Regions from separate parts of the Serratia nevei genome, predicted to be linked through region 1. Evidence: predicted binding sites of a transcription regulator. Region 1 holds the regulator's gene; the other holds the start of a gene.
The links. Region 1 encodes LexA, which represses DNA repair genes until DNA is damaged. Its sites were predicted from a motif close to TNCTGTATGTACATACAGNA; they were not measured.

Region 1 (5,578 bases):
CGATTGACCAGGGAAGGAAAAGCCTCTTAAAAATTGGTGATGCTTCATACACAATATATTTGAGTCACTCATTTATAGTTCTGGCTTACGGGATTATAACCAAAAACACATCAAGTATGTGGATATGTCTGTTAGCAGGTTTAATAACAATATTCGCCTCTGCAACTCTGGGTATATTCCTGTATGAAAAAATAGAAAAAAGAATACATCGTTAACTGACATAAAAATGATTGATAGCCACTTAAATTAAGTGGCTATCATCTTTATTAGCACATCCCTCAGTCTCACGCCCCATAAACACAGCCAACATTAACCCCTCTCAAAAAAAGACAAAAAAGATCACAATAAGCAATACACCCAATAAGAATATTATTAATAAATCTGTCACTGCACGTTTAAATAATTATTACTAGACCCCTGCGCGAAAAATCCTCTATCACCAATTTTGTCCACATCTTGCCACACATAGAGACCAGTTCTTCATCGCGCTGTCGTACTCCAGGTCCGTCATCACACAAGGCTCCTGTTCGTCACGCGGGTGAAGCGCGTTATACCGCTCTCGCCAGCGGCTCTCCAGCGCTAAAATCGGCAACGTTGATTTGCCGCCCGGTGGAGGGAAAAAGTTGTGATGCATCTCTCTTTTAGCGCACTCAGCGCGCCTTTCCCTGCGCAATCCTCAGGGGAAAAGGGGGCAACTCTCGGCGATTCGCCGTAATCATGGTAAAATCGGCTTTTTTACGTACCGGGATATTTGCGATGAACTCAACCACCCAGGAAAAGCTGCTGGCGCAGGCGGAACGCCTCTGCCAACAACGCAATGTGCGATTGACGCCGCAACGGCTGGAAGTGCTGCGTCTGATGACTCAGCAACCCGGTGCAATCAGCGCTTATGACCTGCTCGATCTGCTGCGCGTCGCCGAACCGCAAGCCAAGCCGCCGACGGTCTATCGCGCGCTGGATTTTCTGCTGGAGCAAGGGTTTATCCATAGAGTGGAGTCCGCCAACAGCTACGTGCTGTGCCACCACTTCGAACAGCCGATGCACACGTCCGCACTGTTTATCTGCGACCGCTGCGGCCAGGTGACCGAACGCACTACCGAAGGCGTAGAGGAAACGCTGCAGAAGCTGGCGCAGGAAGCCGGATTTGCGCTGCGGCACAGCGTGGTGGAAGCGCACGGCCTGTGCGCCGGCTGCGTGGAGGTTGAGGCGTGCGACAGCAAGCATGACTGCGCCGAACACGATCACAGCATCGCCATCAAGAAGAAGTAAGACGAAGTCAGGTACCTCCCTGTACCTGCGGCCGGGGCGCCAGAGGATGAGAGCGACGCCGGCCTGAGTTGGGCAAGCCGCCTTCAATGGCGGCCCTGCAAATTACCAGCGGTGTTTGGTGTGATCTTCCCAGGCTTTCACCTCTTTCTCGGCCGCCTCTTTCTGGTAACCGTAGCGCTCCTGGATTTTGCCGACCAGCTGTTCGCGTTTCCCTTCGATGACCGTCAGATCGTCATCGGTCAGCTTGCCCCATTTTTCCTTCACTTTGCCTTTAAGCTGCTTCCAGTTACCGTCGGCTTGATCTTTATTCATAGTCTCTCCGTTAACCTGTGGTGAATCAGTGATCCCTGTCGCCGGCCGGGGTTAACCAGAAATTTTTCTGGCCGATATGCCCTTCACCTTAAGGAATATCTCTCCCCTTCATTCGCCAGCCACATGATTCATTATAGTTAAACATGGAAATAAAAAAGCCATATGACAGAATAAAAAACCATTAAGAAATGAAATAAACATAAAAAACGCCAACAAACAACAAACTAAGCCGGGCAAAACCAGGCTGAAAACATGTAAGCAAACATGAATAAAAACATAAGAAAAATTAATAATTAACCCAACAAGGCGTGCGGTTTAGCGTGCGGCAAACCAGCTGCCGCGCACCTGATGGCGGTGCCAAATCCAGCCCAGTGCCAGACCGCGCAGCGCCAGAAACACCGCCAGCGCCAGCCAGAGTCCGTGGTTGCCAAGCAGCGGCACGCTGAACAGCGCCAGACCGTATCCCGCCGCAGCCACCGCCATGCTGTTGCGCATCTCGGCACCGCGCGTGGCACCGATAAACATGCCGTCCAGCAAATAGCACCACACCCCGACCAGCGGCAGGATGACCTGCCACGGTAAATAGTGGGCGGCCAACGCACGCAGCTCCGGCAAGGAGGTCAACGCCGCCACGATCTGCTGGCCGGTAACGGCATACGCCAGGGCGAAGGCCAGCGCGACCAGCCCTGCCTGCCTGCAGGCCGCGTGCCACACCTTGCGCAGCTGGCTGTCGTCCCGGGCACCGTAGGCGTGGCCCGAATGGGCTTCCACCGCATAAGCGAAGCCGTCGAGCGCATAGGCGGTGAACGTCAGCAGATTCATCAATACCGCGTTGACCGCCACCACGTCGCTTCCCAGGCGAGCACCGAAGATGGTCAGCGATGCAAAGCACAGCTGCAGCAGCAATGAACGCAACATGATGTCGCGGTTAAGCGCCAGCAGCCGACGCAGATCGCCACGCCAGGCCTGGCGCAGCATCGGCAGGGTGATACCGCGCAGGCACATCACCCGCCACGCCAGCCACAGGCCGAGCAGCAGCGTGGCGTATTCGGCGATGGCGGTTGCCGCCGCCGCCCCTCGCACGTTCCAGCCCAGGCCCATCACCAGCCAGATATCCAGCACGATGTTCAGCAGGTTGCCGACAATCAGCAGGATCACCGGCGCACGCACATACTGCACGCCGAGCAGCCAGCCCAGCAGCACCAGATTAGCCAGCGCCGCCGGCGCGCTCAGCCAACGGATCTCAAGAAAACGCCGCGCCTGTTCCAGCACCTCGCCATTGCCACCGACGATCCGCAGCGCCAGTTCGATCAGCGGATAGCGCAACAGGACGATCGCCACCCCGGCCAGCAGCGCCAGCAGAAGCGGCTGCATAAAGGCGCGCGCCAGCGCCTGCGGGTTCTGTGCCCCCAGCGCCTGCGCCGCCAGGCCGGTGGTGCTCATGCGCAGGAACAACAGCAGCATGAACAGGAAGCTGGTCGCCACCGCGCCGATCGCGACGCCCCCCAGGTAGATCGGGCTGTCGAGGTGGCCGATCACCGCGGTGTCCACCAGCCCGAGCAGCGGTACGGTGATATTGGAGAAAATCATCGGCAGAGCCAGGCGCCACAGGGCTTTATCGGTGTCGCTGGTGAAGGCGGAAATCAAGCGCATGATGAGATGTTCCCGTAGCAGTGGCGAAGGGCAAGGTCAGAAACAAAAACGCCCCAGAACAGGGGCGATTGATACAAGAGGCGGCACTGAGAGTGCGACGATTAAATCCAGTCACCGTTGCGGATCACGCCGACCGCCAGCCCTTCGATAGTGAAATTCTGCTGGCGCAGATCGACCACGATCGGTTGGAATTCGTTGTTCTCCGGCAGCAGCTCGACCACGTTGCCGTGTTTTTTCAGGCGCTTGACCGTCACTTCGTCTTCGATGCGCGCCACCACGACCTGGCCGTTGCGCACGTCTTGCGTTTTATGCACCGCCAGCAGATCGCCGTCCAGAATGCCGATGTCGCGCATCGACATGCCGTTCACCCGCAGCAGGAAATCGGCGCTCGGTTTAAACAGGGAAGGATCCACCTGGTAGTGCCCTTCGATGTGCTGCTGCGCCAGCAGCGGCTCGCCGGCGGCGACGCGGCCGATCAGCGGCAGCCCTTCTTCTTCTTCCATCAACAGGCGGATACCGCGCGAGGCACCGGAGACGATTTCGATCACGCCTTTGCGTGCCAGCGCCTTCAGGTGTTCTTCGGCGGCGTTAGGCGAGCGGAACCCCAGACGCATCGCGATCTCGGCACGCGTTGGCGGCATGCCCGTTTGCGAAATATGATCGCGAATCAGATCGTAGACCTCTTGCTGTCTGGTAGTTAGTGCTTTCATTCCGCCCCCTGTTTGTTTATACAGTCTTGCTGTGAGTATATACAGGTAAGCGCGGATTGGGAACCGAAGAATAAATAAAAATCAGTCAGTAGGCGCCTTTCGTCAGCCAAAATGCTGCCATAAGACCGTGCCCCAAACGAACAGCGCCAGCACGATCGCCAGCGACACCGCCGCCGATCCCATGTCCTTGGCCCGACCGGACAGTTCGTGATGTTCGCTGCCGATGCGATCCACCACCGCCTCGATCGCGCTGTTCAGGATCTCGACGATCATCACCAGCGCTACCGATCCGATCAATAAAATGCGCGCTATCGCACCCACATCCAGCCAGACAGCCAGTATGATAGCCAGCAGGGTGAGCACCAGCTCCTGGCGGAAAGCCGCTTCGTGCTGCCAGGCGGCGGAAAGCCCTTTATAAGAATAGCCGGCGGCCTTGATGATGCGGGTCAGTCCGGTTGCTTGGTTTGCCATGTTTTCGTGCCTTTCTCAGAGGTCGGTCATAATAAAAAGAGTCTAGAACAGTCCGCGCTGACGGCTCTCGGTTTTCGAACACCACAGATCTGCTACCCGGTTTCTGGTATGCTTGCGGCGCATTGCTAACAAGAGGCTTCACGTTGTTTATGTCAGGTTGGCGTAAAATTTATTATAAAATATTGAATTTACCACTTAAATTGTTGGTAAGAAGTAAGGTCATCCCTTCAGATCCGGTTACCGAGCTAGGGTTGGATCCCTCACGGCCGATTTTGTATGTTTTACCTTACAATTCCAAGGCGGATTTGCTGACGCTGCGCACCCAGTGCCTGGCGCAGGATCTGCCCGATCCGCTCAACTCGCTGGAGATCGACGGCACCGTGCTGCCGAGCTACGTGTTCATTCACGACGGCCCGCGCGTGTTCCGCTACTACACCCCGAAAGAAGAGTCGGTAAAGCTGTTCCACGACTATCTGGATCTGCACCGCAGCAATCCGGATCTCGACATTCAGATGCTGCCGGTTTCGGTGATGTTCGGCCGCTCGCCGGGCCGCGAAGGCCACGGCACGCCGCACCTGCGTCTGTTGAACGGCGTGCAGAAATTCTTCGCCGTGCTGTGGCTCGGCCGCGACAGCTTCGTGCGTTTCTCCAACACCGTTTCGCTGCGCCGCATGGCCACCGAGCACGGCACGGATAAAACCATCGCGCAGAAACTGGCGCGCGTGGCGCGCATGCACTTCTCGCGTCAGCGCCTGGCCGCGGTAGGCCCGAGCCTGCCGGCCCGCCAGGATCTGTTCAACAAGCTGTTGGCGTCCAAAGCGATCGAAAAAGCGGTCGAGGACGAAGCGCGCAGCAAGAAGATCTCGCACGAAAAGGCCCAGCAGAACGCCATCGCGCTGATGGAAGAGATCGCCGCCGATTTCTCCTACGAAACCGTGCGCCTGTCCGACCGCGTGCTGAGCTGGACCTGGAACCGGCTGTATCAGGGCATCAACGTCACCAACGCCGAGCGCGTGCGCCAGCTGGCGCAGGACGGCCACGAGATCGTCTACGTGCCCTGCCACCGCAGCCACATGGACTACCTGCTGCTGTCCTACGTGCTGTATCACCAGGGCCTGGTGCCGCCGCACATCGCCGCCGGCATCAACCTCAACTTCTGGCCG
Region 2 (5,578 bases), 1.8 Mb from region 1:
GGCCGATCTGCAGAATATCGCCGATCTTCTTGTTCAGCCCCTGCGGCACGATGCCGTTGGCTTCGTTGTAGGCCTGCTGCTTGGCGCGGCGCCGCTCGGTTTCGCCGATCGCCTTGGCCATCGAATCGGTGATGCGATCGCCATACAGGATCGCCTTGCCGTTCAGGTTACGCGCCGCGCGGCCGATGGTCTGGATCAGCGAACGCTCGGAACGCAGGAAGCCTTCCTTGTCGGCGTCCAGAATCGCCACCAGCGACACCTCAGGCATGTCGAGCCCCTCACGCAACAGGTTGATGCCCACCAGCACGTCGAACTCGCCCAGACGCAGGTCACGGATGATTTCGACCCGTTCCACGGTATCGATGTCCGAGTGCAGGTAGCGCACGCGCTCGCCATGCTCTTCCAGATATTCGGTCAGGTCTTCCGCCATGCGTTTGGTCAGGGTGGTCACCAGCACGCGCTCGTTGATCGCCGCGCGCTTGCGGATCTCGGAGAGCAGATCGTCCACCTGGGTGGCGACCGGCCGCACCTCCACGATCGGATCCAGCAGCCCGGTCGGCCGCACCACCTGATCGATCAGATCGCCGCCGGATTTCTCCAGCTCATATTTGCCCGGCGTCGCGGAGACATAGATGGTCTGCGGCGCCAGCGCCTCGAACTCCTCGAAGCGCAAGGGGCGGTTGTCCAGCGCCGACGGCAGGCGGAAGCCGTACTCCACCAGCGTTTCTTTACGCGCGCGGTCGCCCTTGAACATCGCGCCGATCTGCGGAATGGTGACGTGGGATTCGTCGACCACCAGCAGGCCGTCCGCCGGCAGGTAGTCGAACAGCGTCGGCGGCGGCTCGCCCTCGGCGCGCCCGGACAGGTAGCGCGAGTAGTTTTCGATGCCCGAGCAGTAACCCAGCTCGTTCATCATTTCCAGATCGAACTGGGTGCGCTGCGTCAGGCGCTGCTCTTCCAGCAGCTTGTTGTTGGCCAGCAGCACCTTGCGGCGGTCCGCCAGATCGACCTTGATCTCTTCCATCGCCTGCATGATCCGCTCACGCGGCGTCACGTAGTGCGATTTCGGGTAGATGGTAAAACGCGGCACCACCTGCTCGATCTGCCCGGTCAGCGGATCGAACAGCGACAGCCGTTCCACTTCATCGTCGAACAGCTCGACGCGCAGCGCCAGCTCGTCCGACTCCGCCGGGTAAATGTCAATCACCTCGCCGCGCACGCGGAAGGTAGCGCGCTGGAAGGCCTGATCGTTGCGGGAGTACTGCAGCTCCGCCAGCCGGCGCAAAATGGATCGTTGATCGATGATCATACCCTGGGTCAGGTGCAGCATCATCTTCAGGTAAAGATCCGGATCGCCCAGGCCGTAGATCGCCGACACCGACGCCACCACCACCACGTCGCGCCGTTCCAGCAGCGCCTTGGTGGCGGAAAGACGCATCTGCTCGATGTGCTCGTTCACCGAAGCGTCTTTTTCAATGAAGGTGTCGGAGCTGGGCACATAGGCTTCCGGCTGGTAGTAGTCGTAGTAGGAGACGAAGTATTCCACCGCATTCTCCGGGAAAAACTCTTTCATTTCACCGTACAGCTGCGCCGCCAGCGTCTTGTTCGGCGCCAGCACCATGGTCGGCCGATTCAGATCGGCTATCACGTTGGCGATGGTGAATGTCTTGCCCGAACCGGTGACCCCCAGCAGCGTCTGGTGCGCCAGGCCGTCTTCCAGCCCCTCTTCCAGCTTGCGGATGGCTTCCGGCTGATCGCCGGCCGGTTTGAACTCTGAATGCAGTTTGAAAAGTTTACTCATTGCTCGGCTACCCTGTGGAGATGCGCGCGCTCAGGCGGCCAGCCGGCTCTGCGCCGGGCATGGCCCCTAATTATGGAAAGTGTCGGCGATTTGCGCCAGTGCCCATGATACTGGATATAAAACCAGCTTCAAGCGGATTCGTCGCTGGGATCGACGCCGCAGCAACGCCGCTGCACCGTGGCGTTACAGCCCGGTGACATTTTTATTGTCAATAACAGATTTATCCCCAGAACTTGCCGCGAATTAACTTATTGATAGCACCGCGTCGAAAAATCATACATAGAGGCCTGATCAATACCCCTGCGTCTTGATTTTAATTAAATTATTGATATTTAATAATATTAATAAAAAGACGAGAATGCGGACAAAGCGAACAGAACCCGCGTCGGCTCTCGCTTTACAGCGTTTTTCTAAATCTAATACACAAGGTTATCCACAGGAATAGTGGATAACTCTCACCGCCCCGCCCGGGGCGGGAGTTACAGAAAGAAAGCTTTTCGCCCTTTACACTCGCCAAAATGCCTTTTTTAGTTATTTTTTCATAAAAATATCGCTTTGTTTATGCCGATTAATACTAAAAATCCCCATTGCCAAAATCGCATTGGCCCCTTTCACGCGGATCGCTCTTGACGGCAGGGCAACGCCTTGCACCATGCCCTGACCAAAGAGCACCACAAGAGTGCAAAAAACGTCCGGGTTAACTTCCCCGCGTATTTTCGGGCCGCCACGGCAGCGCCTGTCAGGCCTGACGCGTGGTTAACAAGGCGATAACAATCCCCGTTTTCACCCGGCGGCAAAACTGGCCTGAGAGTTGCTTTATCTTCCTGCGTATAAACGCGGTGCGACAGCATGATGCGCTGCCTGCCGCGACGCGTAATCTCCGCGGCGCTATCGCCCGTAAAAGCGCAAGAACGACACCAAGTCGTCACAAGCGTCGTTTTTAACGACATATTGACTGTCATTCCGTCTACCGCAGACCTTGCTCTGGCTCATTAGACGGACGGCATTTTGTTCCAGACATTGCCACACTCGGGAAATTCGCCGCGCATGCGGCCTTTGCAGTCCCCGCCAACGAGTGAAACGGGCGTCTATGAGGAGAATGCCAAATGCTGAGCCTGAGATCGGTCAATCAATTTTACGGGCAGAACCACACCCTGTGGGACATCAACCTGGAGCTGCCACGCGGCCAGTGCACCGTGCTGCTCGGCCGCAACGGCGTGGGCAAGACCACGCTGGTCAACTGCATTATGGGGCATGTGCCGGTGGTGAGCGGCAGCATGACCTGGCAGCCGGCGGATCAGCCGCCGCAAAACCTGTTGCTGCAGCCGATGGAGCGCCGCGCCGCGCTGGGCATCAGCCACGTGCCCCAGGGGCGGCAGCTCTTCTCGCAGCTGAGCGTGGAGGAGAATCTGCAGGTGGCGCAAATGGCCGGGCGCGGCGCCCCTCGCCGCATTCCGCCGCTGATCTACAGCCTGTTTCCCCATTTGCGCCAGATGCGTGCGCACCGCGCCGGCGATCTTTGCGTGGGCGCCCAACGCCAGCTGGCGATTGGCCGGGCGCTGGCCCAGGAGCCGGCGCTGCTGATCCTCGACGAACCGACGGCGGGCGTCCCCCCCTCGATAGCTGCCGACATCGGCAACGTGATCCGCCGACTCAACCGCGAATGGGGCATGACCATTTTACTGGTGGAACATCAGCTGCCGTTCGTGCGCCGGGTGGCGGACCGTTTTTGCCTGTTGGACAGCGGGCGCACGGTGGCGCACGGCGCGCTGGCGCAGCTGGATGAGGCGTTGATCGGCGCAGGGCTGGCAGAGTGAGCGCTCAGGTTAGCGATTAGGTTGCTGTTGTATCAGTCACGGCCGGTCTGCGCCCAATAGGCATGGGCCCGCCGTCTTTTCATACTCGATAGGGGTCACACCGACACCACAATATCGAGGGATGTAAGCATGACAGACAACAACGCGGCATTTATTCAATACGCGGATTTGCGCAACAAAAACTGGAGCCTGCAGGAACGACTCAATGTCGAAGGTATTTATGTCAGCTCACGTGATGAACTGGTCAGTGCGCAGGATTTCATCATCAACACGTTAAAACGCCCGACGATCGTCAGATTCGCCGCGCCTTTTGCCACCTGGACCGCGCCGAAAACCGATATCAATGTCGGCTTCGTTTATCTTGACGGCAACGGCGTCAGCATCAACGCCATCATCCCCAACGGCACGGAAAGCGACCATAACTATTTCCTGCGTTGCTATACCAGCAGCGGCGCACTGGATAACAACGTTCCTATTCGACCGGCGCCGATCTTAAAAGATTTCACCGTCAAAGGCATTGGCGCCAAAATTAACAAAGGCAAGGATGAAACCCCGACCGAATACAACTACACCGATGGTATCCGTTTCCATTCGCCTGAAGGGCCGCTGGGCAACTTCTCGGTCAATAACGTCTATGTTTCCGGCTTCTACTACGGCCTGTACTATGGCACCAATGCCTATATCGCCCACCACTATGCTTGTGAAGTCATCCGCTGTTTTGAAAGTCTGCATATGCCCTCAACGAGCAGCGGAGCCCAAAACTTCGGTGAAGGTATCAACTTCTTCGGTGGCACCCTCGGCAATTCCCAGGGGTTGGCCGTTCGCAACGCCAACCCCAACGGCGCCTTCCGCCTGTTCGGCACCTCGATCGACTATGCCGGTTCGATAGCCTACGTCGAAGCCGGTAGCATTGAGCTACATGGCTGCCATATGGAATTCAACAACGGCAATAGCCCGCTCACAGATATCCCCTTCCGCTGCAGCGCCAATCAAAACGCATCGCTGTTGATTCACGGCGGCGAAATCATCGTCGCCGGCGGCCGACTGGCGCAAGCGTCGCTGTTTTATGCCGAGACCGGCAGTAGCGGGATTATCGTCGACAGCGTGAAGTTCTATGGCGTAAGAACCGCCAGCGGTCGCTATTTCAGCGGTACCGGTGACTTTGTCATCGCCAATAGCCGACTGGATGGCGGTGGGGGTGGCGCCGGGATCCAGACGCTGGTCGGCGCCGTGAATAACAAACTCAAAGACGGCGATTTCGCCTTTTCCGCCAAACCGTTCGGCTGGGAAGTGACCGGCGGCACGATCGACGATCCCTTTACCTCAGACGCGGTGACTATCGGTATCGAAGCCGGCGCGGGCATCGGCGGCGGCAACGCCCTAAAAGTGAGCAAATTGGGCAACGCCAATACCAACGCCGGGGTGAGAGTGAGCGTGCCCGTCGCGCAATATGAACAGCTGGGCGCCTGTTTTATCCTGAAAACGGTCAACGGCGGCACCGGCAATCTGTTTGCGACGCTACAGTACGCCTGTATTCAGGAGCATGCGGACAACGGCATCTCGATCGTCGCCAAAGCCGCGCCGGCAGCCTGGGATGCCGTCATGAAAGCCGATGCTTACACCGAGTACACAGAATATCGTTTCAACGCCAATCGGCGAAAAGTCCCGGTCTGGGCGACCCATGTCATCCTGACGTTCAACCTGTTTGCCCTGGCGAAAAATGGCGTGCTTTATCTCGATAACGTCTGCATTACCGCCATGTAAAAGCCAACGCCGGATCATAAGACCCGGCGTTGTTACCAATCAGTCAAAACCTCTCACTGTGCCAGCAGGCTGATATCCAGATACTGCCCCAGCGGCGCCCGCTCGGCCTGCGGCAGGTGCGGGATTTCGCCCAGCAGCGGCGCCGGCAGCATGCGGCGCAGCGTGGCCAGGTATTCCTGATGCCGCCGCCCCGGCG

Region 2: a site for LexA is predicted at 1,910-1,929, ahead of uvrB (excinuclease ABC subunit UvrB). Genes of this name have one in related genera too.

What each region holds. Positions count from the first base shown of each region.
Region 1 covers NZ_CP149940.1:4,848,721-4,854,298, forward strand. Annotated here, with positions in the region: gene V8N38_RS23160 (acyltransferase family protein) at 1-215, shown strand, start outside; gene zur (zinc uptake transcriptional repressor Zur) at 757-1,269, shown strand; gene V8N38_RS23170 (CsbD family protein) at 1,372-1,581, opposite strand; gene dinF (MATE family efflux transporter DinF) at 1,897-3,234, opposite strand; gene lexA (transcriptional repressor LexA) at 3,336-3,944, opposite strand; gene V8N38_RS23185 (diacylglycerol kinase) at 4,047-4,415, opposite strand; gene plsB (glycerol-3-phosphate 1-O-acyltransferase PlsB) at 4,565-5,578, shown strand, end outside.
Region 2 covers NZ_CP149940.1:1,329,963-1,335,540, reverse strand. Annotated here, with positions in the region: gene uvrB (excinuclease ABC subunit UvrB) at 1-1,801, opposite strand, end outside; gene V8N38_RS06285 (ATP-binding cassette domain-containing protein) at 2,908-3,618, shown strand; gene V8N38_RS06280 (hypothetical protein) at 3,748-5,382, shown strand; gene bioD (dethiobiotin synthase) at 5,436-5,578, opposite strand, start outside.